Regions from separate parts of the Clostridium sp. LY3-2 genome, predicted to be linked through region 1. Evidence: predicted binding sites of a transcription regulator. Region 1 holds the regulator's gene; the other holds the start of a gene.
The links. The regulator Rex, encoded in region 1, represses fermentation and respiration genes when NADH is low (regulators of the CRP and FNR family bind a similar motif). The targets are predictions, from matches to a motif close to ATTGTTAANNNNTTAACAAT.

Region 1 (16,858 bases):
AACTCCCAATATATAAGAATTATAACTAGGTACAACTTGTTCAAAAGTTGCTTTTTTATCCTTTGCTATATTAACTAATCCATAAATTTCATTTAAGATAGTTATACCGTATGCAAACTGAACTACCATAAGAAATATAATAAACTTTTTAGATTTAATTGACTTTAAAGCATTATACATTCCCTATACCTCCTTTAAAAGTTCTACTAAGTCTATCTTAGTTAACTTAGAATAAACTGGCAGTATATTTATAATGATAAAAGCGATACAAATCAAGAATGAATACATTATAGTATTACTAGTAAATCTAATGTCTATATCCCCTATAGTACCTCCAGTAATTTTTATAATGATAAATTGAATCACTATAGATATAAGGAAAGAAATCATAGTCGTTTTAAATAAATATTTAAAGTATAACTTAAAAATAGCTTCATCTGTAGCACCACATACCTTTCTTATAACTAAATCTTTTTTTCTGTTTTCAATTAAAAGATATGATGTTCCTATTAAGTTTAAAGTGACTATAACAATAACTGCAAAAACTAAATTTTTAAATAATCTTGTTTCCTCTCCGTTTACATCAGATACTGCACCATCAACTTCCATAATAGTTCCTTTGTATTTATTATTTATAAGCTTTTCTAAGCCTTTAACTCCATTTTCTATCTCTTTTTCATTACCATGAATCGTAACTAAATACCCTCTATTATTAAGTTTTAAATCTTCCTCTTTTGAATTTTTATAAAATAGTTTCTCAGGAATTATAATTTCACCATTAGGTACATAAGTCTTCCCTCTTTTTAAGATTTTTTGATTTGAAATACTAACTTCATCTTTATCTGCTAAATTAACAGCATATATTCCCTCTGATTTATCACTATTTTTAAATTCTTCCTTTGTAAAAAATTCTCCATAGCTCATATCTTCACTCATATCATTTCCGTCAAATTGAACTATAGTTTTTAATATATGATTTTTCTCAAAATCATAATAAGCTAAACAAGTAGTTAAACTATTTTTATTTAACTCATCTAGGATTTCTTTAATTTGGATATCCTTTTCCCCTTCAAATTGTATTACTTTATTCTTGCTTGGCTCACTCTTTAAAAAGTTTTTATTAATATTAGAAATCGAAGAACTAGCAAGCATGAACAAAACTAACCCTATAGTAATTGAAATACCATAGAAAATACTATATGTGTCTAATTTCCCCCTCTTCATATTTCCCCCTTATTTTGTTTTATTTTACAAAATAAGTATATAATTGTTAAATATTTATTTCAATGAAATTTCAACATATTATAAAATCCACGTATTTCACGCTCACTTTTTGCCAGATTAATACAATTTGATATTATCTATTAAAAATCCTATAACGAGAAAAACCTTACAGCCAAAAGACTGTAAGGTTTTATATTGTACGCTTTTTATAGTTTTATTCCGTTTTCTCTTGCGTAATAGAACAGATATTGTTGCGCAAAACCTGCTAAATTTTTAAATCTATCTCTTGCAAAGATTCTTATCTTATTTAAAGAACCCTCTTCTGCATCGTAAAAATGCATCATAGCTCTTTTAACCCAAACATCTACTGGGAAGCCTGAATACTTACCCATAGAAAACAACATTATGCAATCTGCTACCTTAGCACCTACTCCTTTAAATTCTTGAAGTGCTTTGTGGCAATCATCATCACTTAATCCTTCTATTCTGCAAAGGTTATAAATTCCGTCTTCTATATCTAGATCTGAATTTATATTTTTTACAGTATCAACTATATATTTACTTCTAAATGATGCACCTGTTTCTCTTATATCATCTTCTGTAGCATCTTTAAGCTCCCCTGGAGTTGGGAAAGTGTAGTAAGTTTCACCATTATACTCTATCTTTTCTCCAAATCTTTCACTTATTTTAGAAATAGTTTTTTTGATAGAAGGAATACTATTTCTAGCTGAGATTATAAAGCTTATTAAAAGTTCAAAAGGCTCTTGGTTTAAAAGTCTTATACCGTATCCGTACTCAACGCTAAGCTTTAAAGTTTCATCTTTTGATAACTCTTCTTTTATCTTTCCGTAATCTCTCTCTAAATCAAAATATTTAAACCAAATATTTTTAAAATCTTCTTTGTTTGAATTTAATATAGTTACGTTATCTCCTTCTTGAATAACTTCTATAACTTTACCAAAAGCTATAATTATGTAATCCATCTCTTTGATTTTTTCCCATCTAAAGCATTGACCACACTCTAGTATTTGCTTTATATTGAAGTTTTTAACCCCTTCTAATATAACTTTGTTTTCTTCATACTTTACATCTTTTAAATCCAAATTACTCACCTTTTTCTCTTATAATTATTTCATCTAAAATGATTGCTGCTGTATCTAACATATAACCGCAGCCCTTTACTTCATCTTTGTACTCTTTTTTTAATTCATCACAATTATGAGTTCTTAATTTATCTTGGAATTTATTCATAAATTCTATAGTTAACTCCCTAACTTTTGGTGTAGCATGAGCTCTATCTTTAGTAAATATTATCCCTATAACAGAAATAGCCCCAGTCGCTGCCCCGCAGATACTCTCTATTCCCATTCCTCCACCAAAGGAAGCCATAGCTTTCATAGCATCTTCTGATACGTTTAATCCGTATTCATCACTTGCTGCAAATAGCATTCTCTCTGAACAATTAAAATCATATTTTTCTTTATCTGAATATTTTCTTACTTTATCTATTAACATTTTACACACTCCATAATAATTATTGATTAATTATATTTCTTTATTATAACATAATTATATTAAAATCTAATGTCCTTTTATTAAATATAATAAAAGAGGTGCCTTATTACAATACTGTAATTTTAGCATCCTCTTTTTATTTTACTCTTTATTTAAGTATTCATGTATAGCTTTTGCTGCTTTTTTAGAAGCTCCCATAGCAAGTATTACAGTTGCAGCTCCAGTTACTGCATCTCCTGCTGCAAAAACTCCTTCTCTAGATGTTATTCCGTCTTCATTTGCAACTATACATCCTCTCTTATTTATTTCTAAGCCTTCTGTAGTTGAAGAAATAAGAGGGTTTGGTGAAGTTCCAAGAGACATTATTACAGTATCAAAATCTATTATAAATTCTGATCCTTCTATTTCTTTAGGTCTTCTTCTTCCTGATTCGTCAGCTTCACCGAGTTCCATTTTAACGCATTTCATTCCAGAAACCCAGCCTTCTTCATCACTTAAAATCTCTATGGGGTTTGTTAAAACGTCAAAGATTATACCTTCCTCTTTAGCATGATGAATCTCTTCTATTCTAGCTGGAAGCTCATCTAAGCCTCTTCTATAAACTATATGCGTTTCAGCACCAAGCCTAAGTGCAGTTCTAGCTGCATCCATAGCAACATTTCCCCCACCTACAACACAAACCTTTTTTCCAAGCTTTATAGGAGTTTCGTATCCTTCTTTAAAAGCTTTCATTAAATTATTTCTAGTTAAAAACTCATTTGCAGAAAATACTCCGTTAGAGTTTTCACCTTTTATCCCCATAAACTTTGGAAGTCCAGCTCCAGAACCTACAAACACAGCTTCAAAACCTTCCTCTTCGAAAAGCTCATCTATAGTAATAGTCCTGCCTATAATTACATTAGTCTCAATCTTTACTCCAAGCTTTTTAACATTTTCTATTTCACTTTTAACTACAGTATCTTTTGGAAGTCTAAACTCTGGGATACCATAAACTAAAACTCCACCAGGCTCGTGAAGAGCTTCAAATATAGTAACGTCATACCCTAGTTTTGCTAAATCACCAGCACAAGTAAGCCCAGCTGGTCCACTTCCTATAACTGCTACCTTTTTATTTAGTTTAGTCTCTATTTCCGATAAATCTATTTCATTTTCTCTAGACCAATCAGCTACAAACCTTTCAAGCTTACCTATAGATACTGGCTCACCTTTTATTCCAAGGACACAAGCACCCTCGCATTGGCTTTCTTGAGGACAAACTCTCCCACACACAGCTGGAAGAGATGATGATTTTGCTATAGATTTTATAGCTCCTTCAAAATTCTCTTCTTTAATTCCTTTTATAAATTCAGGTATATCTATATTTACAGGGCAATTTCCTACGCACTTTGGATTTTTACACCCTAAACACCTGTTAGCTTCTTTAACTGCATCTTCTTCTCTATATCCTAAACAAACCTCGTTAAAGTTTCTATTACGAACCTTAGCTTCTTGTTCTAATACAGGAATTCTTTTCATTCTATCTAAATTAGCCATTACTCTTCACCCCCGCAATTTCCACAGCCACCGTGGTGAGTGTTACCTTCTATTTCTTTTAAGGCTTTTCTTCCCTCTTCTGTTTTATACATAGTTTGCCTTCTCATAGCCTCATCATAGTCTACTAAATGTCCATCAAACTCAGGTCCATCAACACAAGCAAACTTAACTTCTCCTCCTACAGTAACTCTACAAGCACCGCACATACCAGTCCCATCTACCATTATAGGATTTAAGCTAACTGTAGTTTTTATATTAAGTTTTTTAGTTAAACTAGCCATAAATTTCATCATTATCATAGGTCCTATAATTATAGCGTGAGTGTATTTTTTTCCTCTATTATTAACTAAATCTTCTAAAAGATCAGTAACTCTTCCTTTAAATCCGTAAGACCCGTCATCAGTAGCTATATATAAATTTTTAGCTACTTTTCTCATTTCTTCTTCAAGTATAATTAAATCTTTATTTCTACTTCCTATTATTACATCAACATCTATATTGTTTTCTTTCATCCATTTCACTTGAGGATATACTGGAGCCGCCCCTACTCCTCCACAAACAAATAATATTTTTTCCTTTTTTAATTCTTCTAAGTCTTCATTTACAAATTCACTAGGCATTCCTAAAGGCCCAACAAAGTCTAAAACGCTATCTCCTTCGTTAAACTTAGCTAAATCTTTAGTGCTCTTTCCCATAGTTTGAAATACTACAGTTACAGTTCCTAAGTCTTTATTAAAATCAGCTATAGTTAAAGGAATTCTCTCACCTTTTTCATCATTTTTTATGATAATAAATTGCCCCGGTTTTGCACTTTTACTAACTCTTTTAGCTTCTATATCCAAAGAATATAAATTATCTGCTAAAGTCTTCTTTTTAACTATTTTATACATCAATATAACCCCCTGTAATTCCGAATTTTCATTTCACAATTATATCATTATTTTCCTAAATATTACAATAAGTTTTAAGAATTACATACAATCTATTAAATTTAGCTTACATTGAAAGACTGATTATAAAATAAGATAAATATTGTGATAAAATATATAATGACATTATTTAAGGGGGATTTATCTATGGTTGAAATAATTAAAGACCTAGTTAATATCATGAACTCAATTCATGATAAAACTATACATTACCTATCATCTATGGGATATAATTTTACAGACAAAGAACTTCACTTTATATTTATAGGTGTAATAGGAATTTTTATTTTTGCTTTTGCACAAGTATTATTTAGAGTTTTAGCTAAATATTCAATTACAGCAGTATCATTTATATATACTTTTACTATTTTAATTTTTATAACTGTCTCTATTGAGATACAGCAAAAATTAACTGGTGCTGGTAATATGGAATTTGGGGATGTCTTTTGGGGATTATACGGATTTATCTTTGTTTTTGTTATTTACTTAATAATAAAACTTATAATAAAAGGTATAAAATATCTTTTAAACAAAAATAATAAATCTTCTAAAAAGAATTTTTCTAAAACAGATTTAAATAAAAGAAAAGTTAAATAATATAAATTTAAAAGGGATGTTTCTAACGCGTTAGAAACATCCCTTTATTAAATAAAGTTGTATTATTCAATCTTAACCTTTTTCTCTTGTAAATCTAAAATATTTAAGAAGAATTCTACAACCCGAAGGCTATTTTAATTATGCACAGAATTCTTGAGTTGCATAAATTTTATCCCCTGACTTATAAACTCCAACACCTATACCTGTGAAGTTACCACTTAAAATGTTAGCTCTGTGTCCCGGAGAATTCATCCAGTTGTTCATAAACTCTCTTGCTAAAACTTCTGGACTTCTGTTACTCATATATGCAATATTCTCTCCCCATGCATTTATTTTTACTCCATTTGATTTCATTTTATCATATTCTGTTCGATTTGACAGGTCTTCATGCGAAAAATAATTATTTATTGCCATATCTTTAGATTTTTGTCTTCCATAAGATTGCATAGTAGCGTTATAAGATAAAGCTTTTTTGCCTGCTTTAGCTCTTTCACTATTTACTATATTAATTATTTCACTTTCAACAGCTGACATATAAGAACTTTCATTAGTTACGTTGTTATTAGTATTATTATTAACATTAGAATTATCTTTTTGATTATTAGTAGTATTGTTATTTGAATAGTATCTTTGGACTTTAGGCTTAGCTTCATTATTTGAAGTATTATTACTCTCTTTATTGGAATTGTCTTCTACCTTTTTAGAGTTACCTTCTGAAGCTTTATTACTAGTCTTATTATCCTTTACTTAAACTAGCTTATCCTTATTTTTTTCCTTTTTAGAAATAGAAGTTCCAGTTTTATTTTCTTCTTTATTATTAGACTCATTTACTTTTTCTTCTTTTTCTCTAGCATTATCATCTTTTGACTTATTGTTGTCACTTGAATTTTTTATACTATTGTTATCTTCAACGATTTTAGTGTTATTTTCTCCATTTTTGCTTTGGTTATCAATAGTGTTCGTACACCCCACCGTGATTAAAGTAACTGCACCTAATAATACTGATAGTATTGCTTTTCTCTTCATACTTCCTCCTTTGTGAAAATAAGTAATAGAGTTATAACCTATTTGTTAAGTATTTAACTCTATCTTTATTTTACAAGGACAACCCTTATCACCACAATACGCTAACCCCTATGTTTTACTTACATTTCTTTTATATTTATCCGATATTACCATATTACATATAATTTTTATTCCTTATTTTATAATGCTTTCACATATATTCTATTTATTCCTTTACAGTTTATTTATATTTTTTAAATTTTCCACCTTGCTCTATAGTAATGTTCACTTCCTCTACAACATTGTTTTGCTTCTTTGTTGGTATTTTAATAAAATTGACTGAATAAAGGCATTTTTTTATGTCCATAATCAAAATAACTAAAAAAATCAAAATTTTTCGAGGTGAGATTATGGTACATACATCTACTTGTCCCCATTGTGATTCAAAACACTTTATTAAATACGGTAAATATAGATGCGTCCAAAGGTATCAATGTAAAGATTGTCTTAAAACTTTTAATGAAGGGACTGGACTTGTCTGGCATAACACTAGAAAGAGTGTAGAACTTTGGGATAAATATACTCGTCTTATGATATCTGGTGCTACAATAAGAGATTGTGCAGAAAGGCTAAATATCTGTACAGAAACTTCTTTTAGGTGGAGACACAAGATACTAAAGCATATTGGAACTTATACTGATTCAAGAAGAACACATATAGTTACAGCTATGAGACATACTAAGTTCTTAGAAAACTTTAAAGGGCAAAAGGCGCCCCCCGTTTGCACTATTTCTAGAAGAAAAAATATCTTTGTAGCTACTACTATTAATAAAAATAATTACTCTCTAGCTAAGATATCCTTTGATTCTATGAGCCCTACACAGGAATCTATAGAAGGTTTATTAAATGCATTCACTCCTGTATTTAATACTTATTTCTTGCCAGGAAAAGATAGGTTTTCTTATCTTGTATCGAAGAAGTTAAACTATGCTCTTCATAAAAAGAAAGAATTAGAAATTTCTAAAGATGAAGGGGAAATTTTACTTAATAATTGTTCTGATTTTATATTGAATTTAAGAAGATGGCTTAGAAAATTTAGAAGTGTTGCTACAAAGTATCTTCAAGTTTATTTAAATTGGTTCGTTTATATTTATGAAGGATCTTATGAAAAACATACTATTTTATCTAATTTAATAAGTTCTATTTTTTGTGTAAAAGTAATTTAATTTCTTTGAATTTTAGCCTTAATATCGGTATATTTTTATAGCTTGTCCTTTTATAATTTACTTGTCTACTTTTATCTTTTTTAGATAACTTGTCTTAATAATTTACACTTGTCCAAAATATCGAAAATTTATATGAATATAGCGAAAATCCCTTGTACCAATAATATCTCGTAACAATGGTGTAGTTTTTTTCATTTTTTATTATTTGTTATTGATTAGTTCCTTCTACCCACTTATTACCAAATTGTGAGGTACTACGCTTAAAATATAACTTTATTCTTATAATTTCCTTTATAGCAAAAAAAAGATAGGCATCCCTTAAGATACCTACCTATATATATATTAATGAAATTAAACACGTATTTATTATCTGCTGTAGTCGTAGAAACCTTTTCCTGACTTTCTTCCAAGCCATCCAGCTCTTACGTATTTTCTTAATAAGCTTGATGCTCTGTATTTGCTATCACCAGTTTCGCTATATAATACGTCCATGATTGCAAGACATACATCTAATCCTATAAGATCTCCTAATGCTAAAGGTCCCATTGGGTGGTTAGCACCATATTTCATAGCTGCATCTATATCTTCAACTGAAGCGATTCCTTCTTGAAGTATGAATGTAGCTTCGTTTATCATTGGGATTAAGATTCTGTTTACAACGAATCCTGGAGCTTCTGCAACTTCTACAGGCTCTTTTCCTATAGCTACTGATAAATCTTTAACTGCATCAAAAGTTTCTTGGCTTGTAGCTATTCCTCTTATTATTTCAACTAACTTCATTACTGGAGCTGGGTTAAAGAAGTGCATTCCTATAACTTTATCAACTCTGTTTGTAGCTGAAGCAACTTCAGTTATTGATAATGATTAAGTATTTGAAGCTAAGATAGTTTCTGGTTTACAGATTCTATCTAATTCTGCGAATATTTCTTTTTTGATTTTCATATTCTCTACAGCTGCTTCTACTACTAAGTCACAATCAGCTGCTAAATTCATATCAGTAGTTCCTGAAATTCTGCTTAATATTTCTTCTCTAGTTTCTTCAGTCATTTTCCCTTTTGAAACTAATCTTGAAAGACCTTTATCTATTCCTGCGATTCCTTTTTCAACGAACTCTTGTTTAATATCTCTTACTATTACTTCATACCCTTTTTGTGCGAAAGCTTGAACGATTCCAGCTCCCATAGTTCCTGCACCTAATACAAATATCTTTTTCATAATTTTACCCTCCTAAACTTCTAGTCGAAGATTATATATTTTCCGATATCTATTTACATTTATGCATTTTACTAGAATCTCTAGTAAAATGCATTTAATTTAAAATTTCTAAATTAGTTTTTTGCTGCTTTGAATTGAGCGATCATTTCTGGTAATACTTTATTAACATCACCAACGATAGCGTAGTCAGCTAATTTCATGATTGGAGCTGTTTCATCTTTATTTATAGCAATGATCATATCTGATTCTTGCATACCAGCTGTATGTTGGATAGCTCCTGAAATACCACATGCAATGTAGATGTTAGGTCTAACTGTTTTTCCTGTTTGACCTACTTGGTAATCTCTTTCAACCCATCCTTTATCTATAGCTCCTCTTGATGCTGCAACTGCTCCACCAAGTACGTCTGCAAGTTCTTGTAGTTTATCAAAGTTTTCTTTGCTTCCTACTCCTCTACCACCTGCAACTAAGAAGTTTGCTTCACTTATATCAACAACATCTTTAGTTTCTTTAACTATTTCAACTACTTTTGTTCTGATATCTGAATCTGCTAATTTAACTTCAACATTTTCAATTTCTAAGTTAGGTTTTCTCTCATCGATTTTTGAGAAAACTCCAGGTCTTACAGTAGCCATTTGTGGTCTGTGATCTGGGCATGCGATTGTAGCCATTAAGTTTCCACCGAATGCTGGTCTTGTAGCTAATAAATCTCCATTTTCAACTTCTACAGCTAATTGAGTACAGTCAGCTGTTAATCCTGTTTCTAATCTAGCTGCAACTCTTGGACCTAAGTCTCTTCCTATGAAAGTTGCTCCTACGAATAATATTCCAGGTTTTCTTTCTTTAGCTAAGTCACAGATAACTTTTGTATATCCATCTGTAGTATAGTGCTCTAAATCTTTGTGATCACAAACGATAACTTTATCTGCACCGTGGTTTCCTAAAGTTTCAGCTAAATCTGATATGTTATGTCCTAATAATAAAGCTGTAAGCTCTACTCCTAATTCGTCTGCTATTCTTCTACCTTCGCCTAATAATTCTAATGATACTTTTTGTAATTCGCCTTCTCTTTGTTCAGCGAATACCCAAACACCTTTGAAATCTGCTATATTCATTTTCAATTACCTCCCAAACTTTCCTTAGATGTAGTGCTTTTCTTTTAATTTTCCGATTACGTATGCAACAGAGTCTTTTGGACCTTCTTTAACTAATTCTCCAGCTCCCTTAGCTTCTTTAGTCATTGACTTTTTAACTTTAGTTGGTGAACCTTTTAGTCCTAATTCTGCTTTATCTACATCTATATCGTCTGCTGACCATATAGTTATTTCTTTATCTACTGTATCAAAGATTAATCCACAGTTCATATATCTTGGGTGATTTAACTCTTCGATCGCTGTTAAAAGACATGGAGTTTGAACTTCTATCATTTCGTGTCCGTCTTCTAATGCTCTATTTACTAATAATCCGTTTTCTTTAACTTCTACACCTTGAACGTAAGTTACTTGAGGTATATTTAAGTGTTCTGCTATTTCTGGTCCAACTTGTGCTGTATCTCCATCGATAGCTTGTCTTCCAGCGAAAACTATATCATACTCTAATTTTTTGATTGCTCCTGCTAAAGCTTTTGATGTAGCTAAAGTATCAGCTCCTGCAAATGCTCTATCAGTTATAAGGATTGCATCGTCAGCTCCCATACATAAAGCTTCTCTTAATGCGTTTTGTGCTTGTGGAGGTCCCATACTTATTACTGTAATTTTTGCCCCACTCTTGTCTTTTATTTGAAGTGCTGCTTCTAAAGCATGCTTATCTTCTGGGTTAATTATTGATGGAACTCCATCTCTTATAAGTGTTCCTGTTTTAGGATCTATTTTAACTGCTGTAGTATCTGGAACTTGTTTTAAACAAACTAATATATTCATTTTTTATTGACCTCCCTATCTTAACTTACTTCCTGCTATAACCATTTTTTGAACTTCTGAAGTTCCTTCGTAAATTTCTGTGATTTTAGCATCTCTCATCATTCTTTCAACTGGGTATTCTTTAGTGTAACCATATCCACCGAAGATTTGAACTGCTTTAGTAGTTACATCCATAGCAACTTCTGCTGCGTATAATTTAGCTCTTGCAGCTTCTACTGAGTATGGAAGACCTGCTTCTTTTAAAGTAGCAGCTTTGTAAACTAAGTATCTTGCAGCTTCTACTTTTGTATCCATTTCAGCTATCATCCATTGTAATCCTTGGAATGCTGAAAGTGGTCTACCGAATTGTTTTCTTTCTTTCATGTAGTTAACAGCTTCTTCTAAAGCTCCTTCTGCGATACCTAAAGCTTGAGCTGCTATACCAATTCTTCCTCCGTCAAGAGTTTTCATTGCTATACCAAATCCTCTACCTTCTTGTCCAAGTAGGTTTTCTTTTGGTACGATACAGTTTTCCATTATTAACTCTGTAGTTGATGATGCTCTGATTCCAAGCTTATCTTCTACTTTACCTATTGAGAACCCTGGGAATGCTTTTTCAACTATGAAAGCTGAAATTCCTTTTGTTCCTTTAGATTTATCTGTCATAGCAAATATTATGAAAGTTTCAGCAACTCCACCATTTGTTATGAATATTTTTGATCCGTTAAGGATGTAGTTATCTCCATCTAAAACTGCTGTAGTTTGTTGTCCTGCAGCATCAGTACCAGCTCCTGGTTCAGTTAGTCCGAAAGCACCAACTTTTCTTCCGCTTGCTAAGTCTGGTAAGTATTTAGCTTTTTGATCTGGTTTACCAAATTGGTTTATAACTGCTCCACAAAGTGAAGTGTGAGCTGAAAGAATAACTCCTGTAGTACCACATACTTTTGATAATTCTTCAACTGCTAAGATATATGATAAAGTGTCTCCACCTGCTCCTTCGTACTCTTTAGGGAATGGGATACCCATCATTCCTAATTCAGCCATTTTCTTAACATTTTCCATTGGGAATCTTTCAGTTTCATCAATCTCTGCTGCTATTGGCTTAACTTCGTTGTTAGCAAATTCTCTAACCATTTGTCTTACTAATTCTTGTTCTCTAGTTAATTGGAAATTCATTTAAATTACCCTCCTGTTCAATACACCCTAAATTTTATATATTAACTATTTGTTTTGGAAATTCTTTTCTCTTCTTTCCATGAATGCTGTCATACCTTCAACTTGGTCTTCTGTCGCGAAACATTTTCCGAAGTCTTCAGCTTCTATCATTATAGCTCTATCCATATCAACTTGCATTCCTCTTCCAATTGCATCTTTACATAATCTAACTGCTATCGGAGCGTTTGCCATGATTTTTGAAGCCATTTTTCTAGCTTCTGCCATTAATTCTTCTAAAGCTACTACTTTATTAACTAATCCTATTCTTAAAGCTTCATCAGCTTTAATCATATCGCAAGTGTAGATAAGCTCCTTAGCTTTACCTTCTCCAACGATTCTAGCTAATCTTTGAGTTCCCCCAAATCCTGGTGTTATTCCAAGTCCTGCTTCTGGTTGTGCAAATCTAGCTTTTTCTGAAGCTATTCTTATATCACATGCCATTGCAAGCTCGCATCCTCCACCTAAAGCGAATCCTGAGATTGCTGCTATAACTGGCTTGTCTAAAGTTTCAAGTCTTCTGAATACTTTATTTCCTAAAGCACCAAATTCTTCTCCACCTTTTTCATCTAAATCTTTCATTTCTGAAATATCAGCTCCAGCTACAAAAGATTTTTCTCCAGCACCTGTAAGAATTACTGCATAGATGTTATTATCTTTTTCAAGATCTTCAACTACCATGTTTAACTCTTTAAGAGTTTCTGAGTTTAAAGCATTTAATGCCTTTGGTCTATTGATAGTTACAATAGCTAAGTTTCCTTCTTTTTCAAGAAGTACGTTGTTTAATTCCATCACTGAATCCTCCTAAAACACAATCAAAAGGTTATTAGAGTAAAATTAACCCTTTTATATTATAAATTTTCATTTTATACCTAAACTTGTAATCTATTATAAAATTTCTCTCTTTGTTATTTGTTTCACAAATAACGGCAAAAAAATAATTGAAGTCTCTCAACTTCAATTATTATTATATAACTTTGTTAAAAATTTTGCAATATTTTTTAGTAACTTTGTGTAAAATTTTTAACAATCTTATTTTATTCTAATTTTTATTTGTTTGATTCTTTATCGTGTAAAAGATAAATTAAAGTTAATAAACTTTCACTTAAGTGAACATTCTCAACTATTACGTCATCTGGCACTACTAAATCTACAGGTGCGAAGTTCCATATTGCTTTAACTCCACCATTTACTAGTGAATCACATACCTTTTGAGCGTTGATTCTAGGAACACAAATAACACCAACATCTGTATTCTTGCCTTCTAAGTATGTATTTAAATTATCAATCTCTCTGATCTCTACATCTCTTATTCTTAACCCTACTAATTTTGGATTTGCATCAAAAATTGCTGTAAAGTTCATTTTCATTTGACCAAATCTAGTATAGTTTGCAATCGCTTGCCCTATATTACCAGCACCAACTATAACTGCATCATAGTCTCTATCTAGCCCTAAAATCTTACTTATCTCATTACTTAATGCTCTAACGTTATAACCATAACCTTGTTGCCCGAAGTCACCAAAACAATTTAAATCCTGTCTTATTTGAGAAGCTGTAAAGCCTATCTTCTCCCCTAATTCTTTTGAAGAAATTCTATCTACATCATTATTTAATAATTCATTTAAATATCTATGATACTTAGGCAATCTTTTAATTACAGCCATTGAAATATTCTTTTTCTTTTCCATACTGCTCTCCTTTAATTGCTTTTATTTGTCTTTTAAGTTATATTACTACCAAATTCCCTTAAAACTGGGTGAATTTTTTAACTATCTATTTTATATTACCATAAATCAATAAAAATAATCTATTTTTTTTAAGTTTTCTAATTATATTTTTCATTTATATAGTATATTGATATATTTTATATACTGTAGTTTTAAATCTATTTTTTTCTGTTATAATTATTTTCAAACTACATAATTTATGGAGGACATATAATGGAAGTAATACAATTTATTCAAAGCTATGCAAACCCTTCCTTAGATACCTTCTTTAAAATCATAACAAATCTAGGAGGTCAAACTCTCGGTGTGATTTTAGGTATAATCTTCTTTTTATTTTTAAATAAAAAGATTGGGTTTAAATTTATATATGCTATGCTTTTTTCTTTTTGTTTAAATAACATATTAAAAGGAATTTTTAACGAATCTCGTCCTATAGGAACCCCTGGAATTAAAAGTAGCGAAATTAATACTGCTACTGGAAGCTCCTTTCCTTCCGGCCACTCACAAGGTAATGCTACCGCCTTTACCTTTTTAATAACTCAATTTAAAAGGAGGTGGATTTTAGCCCTTGGTATAGTGATGATGGTGCTCGTTCCACTATCAAGACTTTATTTAGGTGTGCATTGGCCTATAGATGTTATTTTTGGAACTATCTTTGGAATAGTATCTGTGTTTGTTTCAAATAGAATTTTTGATTTATCCTACGATAAGCCTAAAAAACTATTTTTAATAACTTTAGTTATTTTCTTAATTTTAGGAGTAATTTTTAAAAGTTCTGACCTTACTAAAGCTATAGGGTCTTTTTTAGGTCTTAATCTATCTTTATTAATCGACCAAAAAAGTATTAACTTTAACCCTAAGGCTGATGTAAAACAAAATATTTTAAAACTTTTAATCTTAGCTATAGGATTAATTCTTATATACTCTATTTTTAACCTTTTTAATAAGACTTTAATCATAGAATTTTTAAAATATTTTTCTTTATGCTTTTATGGCCTTACTATTTCGCCATATATATTTATGAAATTTAAAATACATTCTTAATATAAATTCAGAAAAACTAGGCAACGCCTAGTTTTTCTTTTCTTAAAATTTATTATTTAAGGGCTCTCATCGAATTTAAAACTGCGATTAATGTTACTCCAACATCTGCAAAAACAGCTTCCCACATATTTGCATCTCCAAGTGTTGCTAAAACTAATACTATTAATTTTACTCCTAGAGAGAAATATATATTTTGCCATAAGATTTTGCTTGTTTTTCTTGCTATTTTAATTGATTCTGGTAATGCTGTAGGTTCATCCTTCATTAAAACTACGTCTGCGGCTTCTATAGCTGCATCTGAACCTATTCCTCCCATAGCTACTCCAACATCCGCTCTAGCTAAAACTGGGGCATCATTTATACCATCTCCAACAAAGGCAACTTTGCCTTTATTTTCTCCTTCTAGTAATTCTTCAATCTTTGTAACTTTATCTTGAGGTAATAATTCTGCATACACGTTATCAATGCCTAGTTCTTTTGAAACTTTTTCTGCTGCATTTTTGTTATCACCTGTAAGCATTACTACATTTTTAATTCCTAAAGCCTTAAGTTCTTCTATAGCTTCTTTTGAATTTTCTTTTATTTGATCTGAAATTACGATACTTCCTATATATCTTGAATCTAAAGCAACGTGTATTATAGTTCCTATCTCTAAAATTTCAGGAGTTTTAACGTTTTTAAGTGCCATAAGCTTGCTATTACCAACTAAAACTTCTTTTGAATCTATATAGTAAACTATCCCTTTACCACTTACTTCTTCATGTTTATCTATTTTAACTTTTCCTATTTCTTCTTTTTTAGATAATTTAAATTCTTCAAGTATTGAAGTAGCTATAGGGTGAGTTGAGTATTGCTCTCCTAAAGCTGCATATCTTAATACTTCGCTTTTACTAGAATCATCTGATATTATCTTTGTTACTTTAAAAGTACCTTTAGTTAAAGTACCTGTTTTATCAAATACTACTGTATCTACGTCTTTTAAAGCTTCTAGATAGTTTCCACCTTTAATTAATATTCCTTTTTTAGAAGCTCCTCCTATCCCTGCAAAAAGTCCTAAAGGAACTGATACTACTAAAGCACAAGGACAAGAAACTACTAAGAATATTAACGCTCTATATATCCACTCATCAAAAGTAGTGTTTGGAATTACAAGTGGTGGGATTATTGCAAGTGCTAAAGCTGAAAATACTACTATTGGTGTATAGTATTTTGCAAATTTAGTTATGAATTTTTCAGTTTCTGCCTTTTTAGAACTAGCATTTTGAACTAACTCTAGTATTCTTGCAACAGTTGAATCTTCAAACTCTTTTAAAACCTTAACCTTTATAACGCCACCTAAGTTTATAGAACCTGCTAAAAGTTCATCTTTAGGCTTTTTAGATACTGGAAGTGATTCACCTGTTAAAGCAGAAGAATCAACGCTTGTACTTCCTTCGATTATCTCACCATCTAAAGGAACTCTTTCCCCTGATTTTATTAGGATTATATCATTAACTTTTACGTCTTCTGGATTTACTTCTTTAATTTCACCTTTGCTTGTAATTAGGTTTGCATATTCTGCTTTTATATCCATAAGGGCTGATATTGATTTTCTTGACCTATTAACAGCGTAGCTTTGAAATAATTCTCCTATTTCGTAGAAAATCATAACTGCAACACCTTCAGGGTACTCCCCTACAGCAAATGCACCTATAGTTGCAACTGACATTAAGAAGTTTTCATCAAACACT
Region 2 (16,858 bases), on a different contig from region 1:
AAAATACTTCAGATAAAGAAGGTTTAAATATTGTAATAAACAAGATAATAAATTCTAAAGAAATAAAAATAGATAAGGATATGTTAGATATAATTTATTCTTTTTATAAAAAAACATTAGATATAAAAGCATTAGAAAAACTTATTCAAAATAAAGATACTATAAAAAAATTAGACTTAAAATCAAAAGATAAAATTTTGATTTTAGATTATTATAGAAAAACAAGACAAGGGAATTTAAAAGATATTTTTAGATTTTGCGATTCTAGCATAGATGAAAGTGATTATATAAAAAAGACAATGATAAACATAATTGAAGATATAATAGACGGAAATGACACTAAAAAGAAAGATGAATTATTTAAAGATAACTCTAAAACTATATTTAAGTTAAGTAAATTTAGTAAAAAGTTATACAATGAATTTATACTACACAAGCTTAACAGTGAAAAAGATGGGCTTGATATATTTATATACGAAGAAGCTTTATTGAAAATCAAAGATAGAGATTTAAAGAAAAGATTATTAGAAAGAGTAATTGATTATTTCGTTTTAGAAAGTGATGAATCAAAGTATGTATCATATATAAATACTTATTTAGAGGAGTACACAGTAGAAGAAGGTTTTATATATGATCTAATAAATAAATTTAGTTTTGATTTAATATTTTTAGGTGTGTTTATAAATAGAATAAGATTTAAAGATAGAAATTTAAAAAGAAAAGTTATAAACAAAGTAACTAACGCCTTTATAGCTTCTAAAAGATATGACCTGTTACCTTTAGTTATAAGAGAATCTAAAAATATAAAAGATTATGATAAAGGAAGAGAAACTCTTTTAAAATTTATTAAAAATTCTAACTTTATAACTGAAAATATCTATGTAAGTACTATAAAAGGTATGATTGAAGTCTTAGATGAAGAAGGCAGAAAAGAAGTATACAGTGAACTTATAAAAAGATGCGATTTACCTTTAGATATAAGGGTAAGGTATTCTAATTTAGTAAAAGATGAATCAAACGAAAAAATCATAATAGAGGAATTTGAAAGAGGAAATACTTCTAGCAAAAAAGCTAAGCTTTTAGCTCTTAGAAACTATTATGAAGATGATTTGAAATTTAAAAGTTTAGCGAGATTTGGAGAAACAAGTGAGGAAATAAGAAGACTTATCTTAAAAAAAGCAGAAGAGAAGTTTAAAGATAATAAAGGGTATGTAAAAGAAATTATAGTTAATTTAGATGAAAAGTCTAAAGAATCCTTAATTTTAAAGAGATCTTTAGAAGATTATTACAAATATAAAGACAACTTAAACTTAGCATATATATTTGGGAATTATAAAGTAGTTTCAAGGTATAGAGGCGATTTAAGTGATAGAGTAAAAGTTAAATCTTTATTTAATGATGAGTTTAAGTCTGGAATAATCTTTAGAAAAGAGGAGTTTAGAGAAACTATATTAAAAATTTTAAGTGAAAACTGGATAAACTATGAAACATTTGATAAAGAATTATATATATTAGAAGAAAGTATAAAAGATAACTCTCTTAAAGATGTTATAAGAAAAGGATTAGACATCTTAAACTTACAAAAGAATTTAATAAATTCTAATTTCACTCTTACAGATTTTAGAGAAGATGCCTTTATAAATACTTCTAGCTTTATATTTCCAAGAAGAATAGAAGGTTTAATAAAATATAAAGAAAATTTATCTTTAAAGGTAGGGGAAAGATTTAAAGATAGAATATTATTAAATGAAAGAAATATAACAAATTTAATTAAAGGATATATATATAATGATATTTTAAATCTTCAAAATAAAGGAGATAAAGAATTAATAAGTTCTTTAAATAATATTTTAAAACGAGAAGATTTAAATAGCTATGATAAATTATATAAAGAGTTAGATTTATTATTTAAAATTAATTTTAAAGAGGGAAGGTATGAAGTGCAAGAAGTGTGATGAAAAAATTAAAGACGTTTCAAAACTATATAGTAATAGCACATCAGAAGATCAGGTGATTTATAATAGATTTTATAATATATACAACTGCTTTTTAAAAAATATAAAAAAGCTTCTTGCAATTATAATAATAATCGTAATATTTTTTATAGGTTATGGAGCTTATAAAGATTTTAAGATAGACCTAAAAGATCCTAAAAATGTTATAGAAAAGTTCTATGAGTTTTCTATAAATGGAGATATAGAAAAAGCATTAGATTACGCATATTTAGATGCGAAATTAAATAAAGAAGAAGAAGTAGAATTTTTTAAATTAGTGAAAGCATATGTATCATCAGATATATATTTTGATGTTTCTATTTTAGATTTAAAAGAAATAGATAATTCTAATAACTATATAACATATGAAGTAACTTATAACTTCATAATAGATAATAAAAAATCTAAAGAATTAAAAGATAAAATAACACTAATAAAAGAAGAAGAACTTTATAGAGTTTCACTCTTAGACGCTTTAAAAGATAAAGGTATAGCTTAAAAAAATATAGTTAAATAAAAAAATGCCTTGTTTTTAAGGCATTTTTTATTTAAATTTCAAAAGCGTTAAATGATAATTCTATTTTTTCAACAGATGGTATAAGTTTAGTTAATTTAACGTTAGACGCTAAAAACATTCTTTTTGATGCTTTAACTTCATCAGATTCAGCATATTTATCACTAAGGTAAATTACTTCCTTAATTCCACTTTGTATAATAGCTTTTGCACATTCGTTGCAAGGGAAAAGGGCAACGTAAAGTTTTGCATTCTCTAAAGAAACACCTCTATTATTTAAAATAGCATTAAGCTCTGCATGAACTACATAAGGGTATTTTGTTTCTAAAAATTCTCCATCTCTACTCCATGAAAATTCATCATCTGAACAACCAAATGCAAATCCATTATATCCAACAGATAAAACTCTGTTAGTTGGGCTTACTATGCAAGCACCAACTTGTGTGCTAGGGTCTTTACTTCTCTTTGCAGATAATAAAGCAAGTCCCATAAAATATTCATCCCAAGATATAAAATCTTTTCTCTTCATATTTATACCTCCTAAATCAAGGTTTAATAATTAATTACATAATTATTATACTATTATATATAATGCAAAAACAAATAAAAATGGTATTTAAAAATATATAAGAAAATGAAGGAATTTAAAGATAAAATGTATGTAGAAAAATAGTCAAAGAAGTTGACTTTTAAAGGATTAAATGTTTTTTATTATATAAAATATAAGGGTTTGAGTTGGGAAGGTTCTTAAAAAAATAGTGAAAAGGTATAAAAGTTTGTTTAAAAATTAACAAAAAACTATTGAATAATAAAATAAAGGTGGTATAATAAGAGTGTGTTAAGAGTTTAACAATAATAAAAATGTTAATACAAATGTTAATTATATATTTGGGAGGTTTTACAATATGAGAGAAGTTGTAATAGTAAGTGCTGTAAGAACAGCATTAGGAACATACGGTGGAGCACTTAAAGATGTTCCAGCAGTAGACTTAGGAGCTACAGTAATAAAAGAAGCAGTTAAAAAAGCAGGAATCAAACCAGAAATGGTTGACGAAGTTTTAATGGGTAACGTAATTCAAGCAGGTCTTGGACAAAACGTTGCTAGACAAGCAACTTTAAAAGCTGGATTACCAAACGAAGTTTCAGCAATGACTTTAAACAAAGTTTGTGGTTCAGGATTAAGAGCTGTAAGTTTAGCTGCTCAAATGATTAAAGCTGGAGATTGCGATGTAGTAGTTGCAGGTGGTATGGAAAACATGTCAAGAGCACCTTATGCTTTACCAACAGCTAGATGGGGACAAAGAATGGGAGACGGAAAAATGGTTGACACTATGATCAACGACGCTCTTTGGGATGCATTTAACAACTACCACATGGGAATCACTGCAGAAAACATAGCAGAACAATGGAACCTAACTAGAGAAATGCAAGATGCTTTCTCAGCAGAATCACAACAAAAAGCAGAAGCTGCAATAAAAGCTGGAAAATTCAAAGATGAAATAGTACCAGTTGTTATTCCTCAAAGAAAAGGAGATCCAAAAGTATTTGATACTGATGAATTCCCAAGATTCGGAACAACTGCTGAAAGCTTAGGAAAATTAAGACCAGCATTTAAAAAAGATGGTACAGTTACAGCAGGTAATGCTTCAGGAATAAACGATGGAGCTGCAGCTTTAGTAGTAATGAGCGCTGAAAAAGCTGAAGAATTAGGAATTAAACCAATGGCTAAAATCCTTTCATACGGATCAAAAGGATTAGATCCATCAATAATGGGATACGGACCATTCTATGCAACTAAGAGAGCATTAGAAGGAACTGGATTAGAAGTTAAAGATATTGACTTAGTAGAAGCTAACGAAGCATTCGCAGCACAAAGTTTAGCAGTAGCTAAAGATTTAGGATTCGATATGTCAAAAGTTAACGTTAATGGTGGAGCAATAGCTTTAGGACACCCAGTAGGTGCTTCAGGAGCTAGAATCCTAGTTACTTTACTTCACGAAATGGAAAAAAGAGATGCTAAAACTGGTTTAGCAACACTTTGTATCGGTGGAGGAATGGGAACTGCATTAATCGTAGAGAGATAGTAGGACCTTTCAAATAAAATAATATAAATAGAGACCACATAGCATATCATGCTATGTGGTTTTTTTTAGCTTTTTTAGTAGGTATTAATAATTATATTAAATGGTATATTTTCTAAATCGTAAAAGTATCAGTCTTTTACTTTTGAAATTATTAAAAAAAATAGGAATAAAATAATAAAAGAATAATAAAACTACATATATGATGACAATAAACAAATGATAATAAAAAGATAACTATATGAACAAATTATTAACAAAAGGTTATAAAATCGATTTTTGTGCAACTTGTCTATAATGTTAATTCAATTGTGTCTCACAAAAAACGGAAAATATACCTTTTTTTATTGATAACATGACTGAATTTTCTGACAATTGAAATTTAATTTAAAAATAGTTGTAAGATGAAGAGAAAAAGAGTAAAGTGGTTAAAAAGGGTTAAAACATAGTAAAAACACTTCAAAAAGGAATTTTATTGCCTAAAATAGACAAAAATTGAATTTCAATTAGGAAATTATCTACACTATAATGATTTAGAAAGACATAAGGAGGCGAATATGGTTATAGATTTAAAAAGCTTACTTAGGAACACAGCAAAGTCTAGTTTACTTGTAGTCGGCCTTGGAGTTATCGCATTACTTATAATAAATCCAAAATACGTAGAACCTTTTGTGATAGGATTTTTAATAAGTCTTGCAAATTTCATAATAGGCGGATCTCTATCAGAAAAAAGTATCAATTCAAAAGCTGATCTTAAGGGATTATTATTGATGGTTAGTTTTGTAATAAGAATAATCCTTGTTGCCGGTATCGGTATCTTGTTATTATTGCAAAACCAATACAACATAATTCTTTACGTTATAGGCTATATGTCTAATTTCATTTCCCTTTTTATGGCTATTAAATATGAAGAAAGGAAGTGATTGAGTGAACAGTCTAATGGATAAGGTTAGTAGCTTTATAAATAGTCTAGGAAGTGTAATAATCCAGCAGTGGGTTATCATAGTTTTAATCGCTATAGTTTTATGGCTACTTACTAGAAATTTAAAAGTTATTCCAGAAAGCAAAAAGCAAAACATTGTTGAGATGGGTATAGAAGGATTTAGCAACTGGGTAAAATCAACTATGGGCGACAGTTATATCGGCTATGCACCATTTGTAGGTTCTCTTGCGATTTTCGTATTTGTTATGAACGTAACAGACCTTTTAGGGTTCAAGCCACCAACATCAGATTTCAGTGTTGCTTTAGCTTTATCATTACTTACATTCCTTATAGTTCAAATTAATTCAATAAGAGAAAATGGATTATTTGGTTACTTAAAAGGATATGGACATCCAACTGCAGCTCTTTTACCTATAAACATACTTGAAAGAGTAATGTTACCTGTAACATTAAGTTTCAGACTTTTCGGTAACATAACAGTTGCGGTAGTAATAATGGAATTAGTTTATCAAGCATTAGGAAATGTAGCATGGATTGCTCAATTAGCTATCCCAGTACCACTTATGGGTTACTTTGACCTATTTGATGGAGTGCTTCAAAGTTTTATATTTACAATATTAACTATGATAAATATAAAAATGATAGCAGAAGAATAAAAAAAACAATTTATTTTTAGGAGGAATTATTTATGTCAGGACAAGAATTTATCATTGGAATGCGTGCAATCGGAGCAGGATTAGCAATTATATCAGCATTAGGAGCAGGAGTAGGTATCGGTAACGCGACAGCAAGTCTTCTAAAAAGTATAGCAAGACAACCAGAAGCTAAGGGTAGCTTAATGTCAACTTACTTCATAGGTTGTGCTTTAGCAGAAACTACAGCAATATATGGATTACTAGTATCATTCATACTATTATTCGTTGGAATAAAATAATTAAATTTGCTATAAAAAAATAGGTTTTTAAGCCTGGAAGGGAGGCTTTGATTTGGATATTAATATGTCTATAGATATTCCAAAGATTATTGTCACTTTAGTAAACTTAGGGATATTAGTTTGGATAGTAAAAAAAATAGCGTTTGATAAAGTTAATGCTATTATCAAACAAAGAAAAGATCGTATAGAAGATACAATATCTAAAGCTGATGAAGATTTAGAAAAAGCAAGGATCTTAAAAGTACAAAACGAAAGAGAAATAACTACTTCAAAGAAAAAAGGTAAAGAAATAGTTGATGAATATAAGGTTAAAGCTGATGATCTTAAAAAAGAAATAGTCAATGATGCTAAAGTTGAAGCTGAGAGACTATTAGAGAGATCTAGAGATGAAATCACAAGAGAAAAAGAAAAAGCAGAACATGAAATGAGAAATAATATATTAAACATTTCAATGCTAATTTCAGAAAAAGCTCTAGGTGAGAGTATAAGCGAGGAAAAGCATAAAGAACTTATAGATGACTATATTAGCAAGGTAGGTATGTAATATGTACGAATACCTAGATAGGAGATATGCTAAAGCCTTATATGAAGTAGCGGAAGAAAAAGGTAAGGTAGAGGAATATTTAAGAGATCTTAGAGAAATTTGTGACCTTATCGATAGTAATGAGGAATTAAAAAAGTTAGTTGATTATCCTCAAGTTAGTACAAAAAAGAAAAAGAAAATAATGATAAAGCTTCTTAAAGGACAAATAGACGAAGAATTATTATCTTTTATACTTATCCTTATAGAAAAAGGAAGAATTCATTACATTAGAGAAAAGCTTAATCAAATGGAATTAATACATCTAGAAAAGCAAAACATAGTTACAGCTTTAGTAAAGAGTGTTATTCCTTTAAGTGAAGATCAATCTTCTAAATTAAAAGCTAATTTAGAAAAGAAATTTAACAAGAATGTTATATTAGAATATGAAATTGATAAGAGTATTTTAGGTGGATTATACGTAAGAGTTGGTAACGAAGTAATTGACGGTTCAATTAAATCAAAACTTGAAGAAATGAAATCACTAATACTTAAAAGCGAATAGAGGTGAAGCTATGAATATCAAACCAGAAGAAATTACTTCTATAATTAAAAGTGAAATAGAAAGATACGACAAAGAAATTAAAACTATAAACTCAGGTACAATAATCCAAATCGGAGACGGAGTTGCTAGGGTATTTGGATTAGATGACTGTATGGAAGGTGAGCTTTTAGAGTTCCCTAATGGTGTTTATGGAATGGCTTTAAACCTTGAGCAAGATAACGTAGGTTGCGTTCTTTTAGGACCAGAAGAAGGTATAAAAGAAGGAGACGTTGTTAAAAGAACTGAGAAAATAGTTGAAGTTGGAGTTGGAGAAAACTTAATAGGTAGAGTTGTTAACGCACTTGCAGAACCTATTGATGGAAAAGGCCCAATAAAAGCAGAAACTACTAGACCAATTGAAGTTCAAGCTCCAGGAATACTTGAAAGAAGTTCAGTTAACGAACCACTACAAACAGGTATAAAAGCAATAGATTCAATGATTCCAATAGGTAAAGGACAAAGAGAACTTATCATTGGAGATAGACAAATAGGTAAGACTGCTATAGGAATAGATACAATAATCAACCAAAAAGGTAAAGATGTTATATGTATTTATGTAGCAATCGGACAAAAACAATCAACAGTAGCTTATATAGTTAACACATTACAAGAAATGGGAGCTATGGATTATACAACAGTAGTAGCTGCAACTGCATCAGAAACAGCACCACTACAATACTTAGCACCATACGTAGGATGTACTATAGGTGAGCACTTTATGCATCAAGGTAAAGATGTATTAGTAATATACGATGACTTATCTAAGCACGCTGTTGCTTACAGAACAATGTCACTATTACTTAAAAGACCACCAGGAAGAGAAGCTTATCCAGGGGATGTTTTCTACATCCATTCAAGATTACTTGAAAGAGCAGCTAAACTTTCAGAAGAATTAGGAAGCGGTTCTTTAACAGCACTTCCAATAATCGAAACATTAGCAGGAGACGTTACTGCTTATATACCAACAAACGTTATTTCAATTACAGATGGTCAAATATTCCTTGAAGGAGATTTATTCTATTCAGGTCAAAGACCAGCTGTTAATGCAGGTATTTCTGTATCAAGGGTTGGAGGTAACGCTCAAATTAAAGCTATGAAACAAGTTTCAAGTACTTTAAGACTAGAGCTTGCTCAATACAGAGAATTAGCAGCATTTGCTCAATTCGGTTCAGACCTTGATAGAGATACAATGATGAGACTTGAAAAAGGTAAGAGATTAGTAGAGATCTTAAAACAAGACCAATACAGCCCAATGGACGTAGAAGATCAAATAATGATCCTTTATGCAGCTGTTAATAATTTCTTATCAGATATAGAAGTAGTAAGTATCAAAAAATTTGAAAGAGAATTCTTAGAATACATGAACGTACATCACAGAGAAGTAGGAAAAGCAATCATTGAAGGTAAAGTTTTAACTGATGAAGTTAAAGGAATGCTTGAAAGCGGAATAGTAGAATTTAAGAAAAAATTCTTAAATGATGGCGTTTAATATTTGGTAGAAAATTAAGGAGTTGACGATATGGCAGGAGCAGGACTTATTGAAATAAAGAGAAGAATTAAGTCAGTTCAAAGTACTAGAAAAATCACAAAAGCCATGGGACTTGTTTCTACCTCAAAGTTAAGAAGAGCTAGAGCAAACTTAAACCTAAATGAAACTTTCTTTGATACGACTTTAGATATAACTAAAGATGTATTTAATGAAATAGATGGATTTATGGATTCAGTTTACTTAAAAGGTAATGGCTCTAAAAGAAAACTATATATAGTTCTTGCATCTGATACAGGATTATGCGGAGGATACAATGTCAGCTTAGCTCTTAGATTAAGAGAACAAGTTAAAACAAACGGAGAAGAAGCTGAAGTAATCTGTGTAGGTAAAAAAGGTGTTTCATACGTTAAAAGATATGGATTTAATTGTGTAGGAGAATATTTAGATATACAAGACCATCCTAATTTTAAAGAGATGCTTCCTATATATAATCATGCATTAAGATTATATAAAGATAGTGAATATGGTGAAATAAATGTAGTTTATACTAGATTTAATTCGCCTGTATCACAGGAAGTTAAAATTGAAAGATTATTACCTGTTAAATTAGAAAAGGAAAATGTAGGAGACTATACAATAGAACCGAGAGACGAGAGTGCGGTAGAAGAAGTTTTTGACTTTTATATAGTATCTAAATTATTAAATTCAATGCTTCACGCAAGAACTAGTGAGCAATCTTTAAGAATGACAGCAATGGATGGAGCTACTAAGAACGCAAATGATCTATTAGATAGACTTGAAAGTAAATATAATAGAATCAGACAAAGCGCAATAACTCAAGAAATTGCTGAAATAGTTGGTGGAGCAGAAGCACAAAAATAGTGAGGAGGTATCTAGATGCCTAAAAATGTAGGAAAAGTGGTTCAAGTAGTAGGACCAGTTGTAGATATAAAATTTGATACTGAGTCACTTCCAAACATATATAATGCTATTGAGATAGACATGGGTGAGCACATGCTTATCACTGAAGTTGAACAACATATCGGAGACGATATAGTAAGAACAATAGCTATGGAAGCGACTGAAGGATTAAAAAGAGGAATTAAAGCAGTTGACACAGGACATCCAATATCAGTACCAGTTGGAAAATGTGTTTTAGGAAGATTATTTAATGTACTTGGTAAAGAAATAGATGGTGAAATTGCAGGGGATGTAGATGCTACAGAATTCTACCCTATACACAGATCAGCACCATCATTTGAAGATCAATCAGTTCAACCAGAAATGTTTGAAACTGGTATTAAAGTAGTTGACCTTTTAGCACCATATCAAAAAGGTGGTAAGATAGGTCTATTTGGAGGAGCTGGAGTTGGTAAAACAGTTTTAATCCAAGAGCTTATAAATAACATTTCTAAAGAACATAGTGGATTATCAGTATTCACAGGTGTTGGAGAAAGATCAAGAGAAGGTAATGACCTTTACTATGAAATGAAAGAATCAGGAGTTCTTAAAAATACTGCACTAGTATTTGGACAAATGAATGAGCCACCTGGAGCTAGAATGAGAGTTGCACTTACAGGGTTAACTATGGCTGAGTATTTCAGAGATAAAGGCCAAGACGTGTTACTTTTCATAGATAATATATTCAGATTCTCACAAGCAGGTTCTGAGGTTTCAGCCTTACTAGGAAGAATACCATCAGCTGTTGGTTACCAACCAACACTAGCTACTGAGATGGGTGCATTACAAGAAAGAATCACATCAACTAAGAGTGGTTCAATCACATCAGTTCAAGCGGTATACGTACCTGCCGATGACTTAACTGACCCAGCACCAGCTACAACATTCTCTCACCTTGATGCAACAACAGTTTTATCAAGAGGAATAGCAGAAAAAGGTATTTATCCTGCAGTTGACCCAATCGAGTCAACTTCAAGAATTCTTGACCCTAGAATAGTTGGTGAAGAACACTACAAAGTATCTTCACAAGTTAAACATATGCTTGAAAGATATAAAGAACTTCAAGATATTATAGCTATCTTAGGTGTTGATGAATTATCAGATGAAGATAAAGTAACTGTTGCAAGAGCAAGAAGAGTTCAAAACTTCTTATCACAACCATTCTCAGTTGCAGAACAATTCATAGGAATTCCAGGTAAATACGTTCCAATAGAAGAAACTGTTAGAGGATTCAAAGAAATAATAGAAGGTAAGCATGATGATGTTCCAGAATCAGCATTCTTATTTGTAGGAACTATAGAAGAAGTTTTAGAAAAAGCTAAAATAAAAGCATAAGAAGGTGTTATCGTATGAGTAGTACTTTTAAAATGCAAATAATAACTCCAGAAAAGACTGCCTTTGATGGAGATATACAAAGCATAACAGTACAAACTGGAGAAGGATATATTGAACTTATGGCTCGCCATGAGTCTATCCTACTAAAAACTCTACCTACTATAGCAAAGGTTATTTTAGGAGATGGTACTAAAGCTGAGTATTTTATATCAGGTGGAATTGCAAAATTTGAGGGAAATGAACTTAAACTTTGCGTAGGTGCTTTAGAAACTAAAGAAGATATTGATTTAGGAAGAGCAAAAGAAGCCAAAGATAGAGCAGAAAAAAGATTAAAAGAATCTAATTGGAATGAAAAAAGAGCGCAAGCTGCGCTTCAAAGATCAATCTTAAGAATTAGATTAAAAGAGCAATAGTAAAAAGACCATACTTTAAAGTGTGGTCTTTTTTTTGCATGTTTTTTATTAGCACAAAAAATTAATAATGATAATAATATATATAGAGGAAAACTGTATAAACTTTTATTTTATGGACAATACTTAAAACGAAAGGTAGGGGTATTATGGGAATAAAGAGAGTTATTATTTTTATTTGTACTATTTTCGTTTTAGGAATTTCAAATTCTGAAAGTTTAAATACTAAAAATTATTATTATTTTGAAGAAGATGTTATTAAAAAAACAGAGTTTGCTAAAAATGCTGTAAAAATTCAATACGAAACTGATTTAAGTATAGAAGATGAATTTAAGAGAGTTTGCGATATTTTAAAAAAAGATTATAAAATAGAGACTTCAGATAAATTAAAATTAGAAGGTAGATATTCTTTAGAATTTAGCGCTTGGAGAGAGGGAAATAAAACTTTTGTTGAAGGTGTTATTTCAAATAAGGATACAAAAACAAATTCAAGAAATCTTAAGAAAGAATTGAAAAAAATACAAGATGATAAAATCCAAAATATAAATTATTTTAACTATTATAAGGGTAAAATAAAAGTGAAAAACAACAACATAGACAAACTTGATATGAGTTCTCTTAATCTAAAGGGAGAATTTATTAAAATTCAAAATGGATACACAGGAAAACTTACATTAGGAGATGGAAGCAGATTAAATTATTCCATTATGAGTTATGATACTGGAATTTATTTAATTATAGGAACTCCTATTATTTTCAAAACGTATTAACAATTTTTTTGGAGGAAAATATGGAAAAAATCATAGTAAAGGGAGTTAAGGAACTAAAGGGAGAAGTTAATATAAGTTCAGCTAAAAATGCAATCTTACCTATAATAGCTGCAACTATATTGTGTGATGAAAAAGTTATAATAAAAAATACTCCAATGCTTGAAGATGTAAGTGTTCTTATAGAATTACTTAGAGAATTAGGGGCAGAGATTAAATATTCAAATATAACAGATGAACTAATTATAGATAATTCTAATTTAAAGTTAGTAGATACTATAGATAGCTTAGTTAAGAAAATGAGAGCATCATTTTTAATAATGGGACCAATCCTTTCAAGATTTGGTTACTGCAAGCTTTCTCTTCCAGGCGGATGCAATATAGGGAGTAGACCTATAGATCTACATTTAAAAGGCTTTAAATTATTAGGAGCTGATATAAATAAACAATATGGTTATGTTGAAACAAAGGCTACTAAGTTAAAAGGTAACAGAATATATTTGGATTTTCCATCAGTTGGAGCAACAGAAAATATAATTATGGCTTCAGTCCTTGCTAAAGGAGAGACTATAATTGAAAATGCAGCAGAAGAACCTGAAATTTATGATTTAGCTAATTTTTTAAATAAAATGGGTGCAAAGATTTATGGTGCAGGTAGAGGTAAAATAACTATAATAGGTGTAGATAAACTTAAAGGAACAACACACACTCCAATTTACGATAGGATAGAAGCTGGTACATTTATGGTAGCGGCAGCTATTTCAAAAAGCGTTATAGATATTAAAGGTATTGATGATGATAACTTAAGACCTATAATAGAAAAACTAAAAGAATGTGGAGTGAAATTTATAAATTATGAAGATGGAATTATTGTAGATGGTAGAGGAAATAAATATCCTATAGATATAAAAACATTGCCACACCCTGGTTTTCCAACGGATATGCAACCTCAAATGATGGCATTACTTTCAACTATAGAAGGAGGAAGCGTTATAACTGAAACTGTTTTTGAAAACAGGTTTATGCACGTAGCAGAACTTACAAGAATGGGTGCAGATATAAAAATAGACGGAAAAACAGCATTAGTTAATGGTGTATCTAAACTTACAGGATGCGAAGTTAAATCAACAGATTTAAGAGCTGGTGCAGCTATGATTTTAGCGGGACTTGTAGCTGAAGGTGAAACTGTGGTAGGTGATGTTTATCATATAGATAGAGGATATTTAAATATAGAAGAAAAGTTTAAAAATTTAGGTGCAAACATTTATAGAGAAGATAGGTGAAAAAACCAGTAGTACTAGCTACTGGTTTTTTATATTTTAAATAATAGATTTTAGTAACATAAAGAAAAATCTGTAAGTAATATTTCTTTTTAGTAGTTAATATAAATAGAAGAGATGCAAAGGGTGAAAAGGAGGTTTTTTATGAGAAGAGACGAGCTTTTTGAAAATATAAAAAGTTTACTTAGTTTAACTCTTATAATAGTAATATTTATAGGTGTTATACCACATATACTTTTAGGGAATGGAATTGATAACTTTTTAAAAGAGAATTTTAGTGAGAAAACCACTGATTATAAATCAAAAAATGTAATTCAAATTAGCGGAAGTGATAAAGCTAAAGTTTATAGAACTAAAAGTAAAAAGGTTGAAGAGATGCCTGTTGAAGAATATATTATGGGCGTTTTATGGAGTGAGATGCCTGTTGATTTTAATGAGGAGGCGCTAAAGGCTCAAGCTATAGCAGCTAGGACATATTATTATAGTAAAAGAGCTGAAAAATGTAATGAAGGAAATGGAGCTGAAATTTGTGATAGTGTCCATTGCCAAGCGTATATAGATAAGAATGCAAGGTTAGAAAATTGGGATGAAAAAGCTCGAGATAAAAATTATAAAAAGATAAAAGAAGTTATAGATGATACTAAAGGAATGGTTTTAACTTATAAGGGAGAACTTGCATTATATCCACAGTATTTTTCAACAAGTAGTGGAAAAACAGAAAATGCAGAAGATGTATTCTCTTCAAAAGTTCCATACTTAGAGTCAGTAGATAGTCCGGGAGAAGAGGTTTCTCCAAAATTTGAAAGCGAAAAGAAATTAAAAAATAAAGAGTTTGTTGAAATATTTAAAAAAGAATATAAGGACACTGATATAAAAGAAAAGAATCTAAAAAATTATATAGAAATTAAATCAAGAACAGATGGTGGTTCGGTAAAGAGTATCAAAATAGGAAATAAAACAATCGAAGGAACTAAATTTAGAAAATTATTTGATTTGAAATCAGCAAACTTTGAATTAGAGTTTTCTAAAGACTCTGTTACTATAAAAACTAAAGGATACGGTCATGGCGTTGGAATGAGTCAGTGGGGCGCAAATGTTATGGGGAAAGATGGGAAGAAGTTTGATTATATTTTAAAACATTATTATAAAGGAACAGAGATTTCAAAAATTTTTTATAAGTAAAAGAATAAAAGGGTGATATTTGGACATAATCCAAATATCACCCTTTAAATTTAAGAAAATTAATCCAAATGTGTATTAATTTATTAAAAGGGGACAGAATATACACGGGAGGTGTTTAAATTGAAAAAACACAACAAAATAGCCGAAGGATTTAAAAATTTTAAAGAAAAATTACCAAAAGTATTTAAAAAAGACGGAGTTTTATTATCTTTATTTATTATTTTATGCGCTGTAACTATAGTAGGGACTGTTGCAATTAAAAAATCAAAGATAACAGAACAAGTAAAGAAAAATCCAAATACTGAATTAACTTTAAACGTTGATGATAAAAATAAAGATGAACAAAAAGAAACTATGGATAATTCACAAAGAGTAGAAAACGAAGAAAAAGGTAATACTAAAGAAGATAAAAAAGAAGCAAAAGCTGCTTCAGCAAAAGTTAAAAACGAATTCGTAGCACCTGTTATGGGAAAAATAGTAAGAGACTTTAAAAGCCCTCTTAAAGACGGTGCTGGTAGAAGAATATTACCTGGAGTGACTATAGCTTCAGAAAAAGGAACTGATATAAAATCAGCTGAAGCTGGTGTTATTGAAGAGTGTAGAGACGACGCTTTTTATGGAACTACTGTAACTGTTAAGCATGCAAACGGTGTTAAAACTGTTTATTCAAATTTAGATAAAAAATTATCAGTTAAAAAAGGCGATAAAGTTACTAAGGGCCAAGTTATAGGTAAAGTTGGAGCTACAGCTAAGGGGTTAGATATTTTACTTGAAGAAAACAAGATAAAAGATAGTTTCTGTAATATCGAGATGACAGAAACTAAAGATAACAAAACTAAAAGTGTAGATCCAACTAAATTCTTAGAATTCAAATAAAAGATTATAGTCGGCATAAATTGCCGGCTATTAAAATTAAGGAGGGATTATCTTGAAAGATTATATTGAAGAAAGAGTATTAGAAGTAGCACAATATATAATTGATTCGAAAGCTACTATTAGGAAAACGGCGAAAGTTTTTGGGGTTAGTAAAAGCACAATTCATAAAGATATGACAGAGCGATTACCAAAGATAAACCCAGAGATAGCTGAGCAAACTCACTCTATTCTTGAGATTAATAAAGCTGAAAGACACATAAGAGGCGGAAAAGCTACGAAAATGAAGTACAAAACTGCAAAATAACAAATAAAAAAGTCACTATTGAACGAAAACTACATTCAATATATAATCAATATTAGAAATAATTTCAAAAAGTTTTATTATCATTAATAAAATATTAATAATGGGAGTGAAAAATAATGTGGTTTTGGAGAAAAGGAACAGAACTTGGAATTGACCTTGGTACTGCTACGGTATTAGTTTATATGAAGGGCAAAGGAATAGTTCTAAAAGAACCTTCAGTAGTGGCTATTAATAAGAACACAGGAAAAGTACTTGCTGTAGGGGATGAAGCAAGACTTATGATAGGTAGAACACCTGGAAATATTGTAGCTGTAAAGCCGCTTAGAGAAGGTGTAATCTCTGATTATGATGTAACAGAAAAAATGTTAAAAGAATTTATAAAAAAAGCATATGGAAATAAAAAAATCAGAGCGCCTAGAGTTATGGTTTGCGTTCCATCTCAATCGACAGAAGTTGAAAAGAGAGCTGTTATGGAGGCTGCTAGAAATTCAGGAGCAAAAGAGGTACATCTTATAGAAGAACCTTTAGCTGCGGCTATCGGGTCAGGACTTGATATAACTAAGCCTGACGGACATATGGTAGTAGATATTGGCGGAGGTACATCAGATATAGCTGTTATCTCTCTTGGAGGAATAGTAGTAAGAGAATCAATCAAAATAGCAGGA

Region 2: M4I33_RS16155 (acetyl-CoA C-acetyltransferase) is a predicted target of Rex. The motif match lies at 3,343-3,362, and genes of this name have one in related genera.

The regions. Positions count from the first base shown of each region.
Region 1 covers NZ_JAMDLQ010000022.1:106,875-123,732, reverse strand. Annotated here, with positions in the region: gene M4I33_RS07980 (ABC transporter permease) at 1-180, opposite strand, end outside; gene M4I33_RS07975 (FtsX-like permease family protein) at 184-1,224, opposite strand; gene M4I33_RS07970 (DNA-3-methyladenine glycosylase) at 1,431-2,327, opposite strand; gene M4I33_RS07965 (C-GCAxxG-C-C family (seleno)protein) at 2,329-2,739, opposite strand; gene gltA (NADPH-dependent glutamate synthase) at 2,881-4,272, opposite strand; gene M4I33_RS07955 (sulfide/dihydroorotate dehydrogenase-like FAD/NAD-binding protein) at 4,272-5,162, opposite strand; gene M4I33_RS07950 (hypothetical protein) at 5,349-5,798, shown strand; gene M4I33_RS07945 (CAP domain-containing protein) at 5,937-6,332, opposite strand; gene M4I33_RS07940 (hypothetical protein) at 6,546-6,824, opposite strand; gene M4I33_RS07935 (hypothetical protein) at 7,214-8,029, shown strand; partial or broken gene M4I33_RS07930 (3-hydroxybutyryl-CoA dehydrogenase) at 8,396-9,244, opposite strand; gene M4I33_RS07925 (electron transfer flavoprotein subunit alpha/FixB family protein) at 9,358-10,359, opposite strand; gene M4I33_RS07920 (electron transfer flavoprotein subunit beta/FixA family protein) at 10,384-11,163, opposite strand; gene M4I33_RS07915 (acyl-CoA dehydrogenase) at 11,179-12,318, opposite strand; gene M4I33_RS07910 (short-chain-enoyl-CoA hydratase) at 12,364-13,146, opposite strand; gene M4I33_RS07905 (redox-sensing transcriptional repressor Rex) at 13,404-14,045, opposite strand; gene M4I33_RS07900 (phosphatase PAP2 family protein) at 14,298-15,128, shown strand; partial or broken gene M4I33_RS07895 (heavy metal translocating P-type ATPase) at 15,181-16,858, opposite strand, start outside.
Region 2 covers NZ_JAMDLQ010000062.1:9,429-26,286, forward strand. Annotated here, with positions in the region: gene M4I33_RS16140 (hypothetical protein) at 1-1,955, shown strand, start outside; gene M4I33_RS16145 (hypothetical protein) at 1,936-2,493, shown strand; gene M4I33_RS16150 (dCMP deaminase family protein) at 2,543-3,037, opposite strand; gene M4I33_RS16155 (acetyl-CoA C-acetyltransferase) at 3,414-4,592, shown strand; gene M4I33_RS16160 (hypothetical protein) at 5,147-5,512, shown strand; gene M4I33_RS16165 (F0F1 ATP synthase subunit A) at 5,517-6,188, shown strand; gene atpE (ATP synthase F0 subunit C) at 6,221-6,466, shown strand; gene M4I33_RS16175 (F0F1 ATP synthase subunit B) at 6,519-7,010, shown strand; gene M4I33_RS16180 (F0F1 ATP synthase subunit delta) at 7,012-7,551, shown strand; gene atpA (F0F1 ATP synthase subunit alpha) at 7,562-9,079, shown strand; gene atpG (ATP synthase F1 subunit gamma) at 9,110-9,961, shown strand; gene atpD (F0F1 ATP synthase subunit beta) at 9,977-11,374, shown strand; gene M4I33_RS16200 (ATP synthase delta/epsilon chain alpha-helix domain-containing protein) at 11,389-11,787, shown strand; gene M4I33_RS16205 (hypothetical protein) at 11,934-12,554, shown strand; gene murA (UDP-N-acetylglucosamine 1-carboxyvinyltransferase) at 12,575-13,834, shown strand; gene spoIID (stage II sporulation protein D) at 13,976-15,013, shown strand; gene M4I33_RS16220 (M23 family metallopeptidase) at 15,134-15,889, shown strand; gene spoIIID (sporulation transcriptional regulator SpoIIID) at 15,942-16,193, shown strand; gene mreB (rod shape-determining protein MreB) at 16,310-16,858, shown strand, end outside.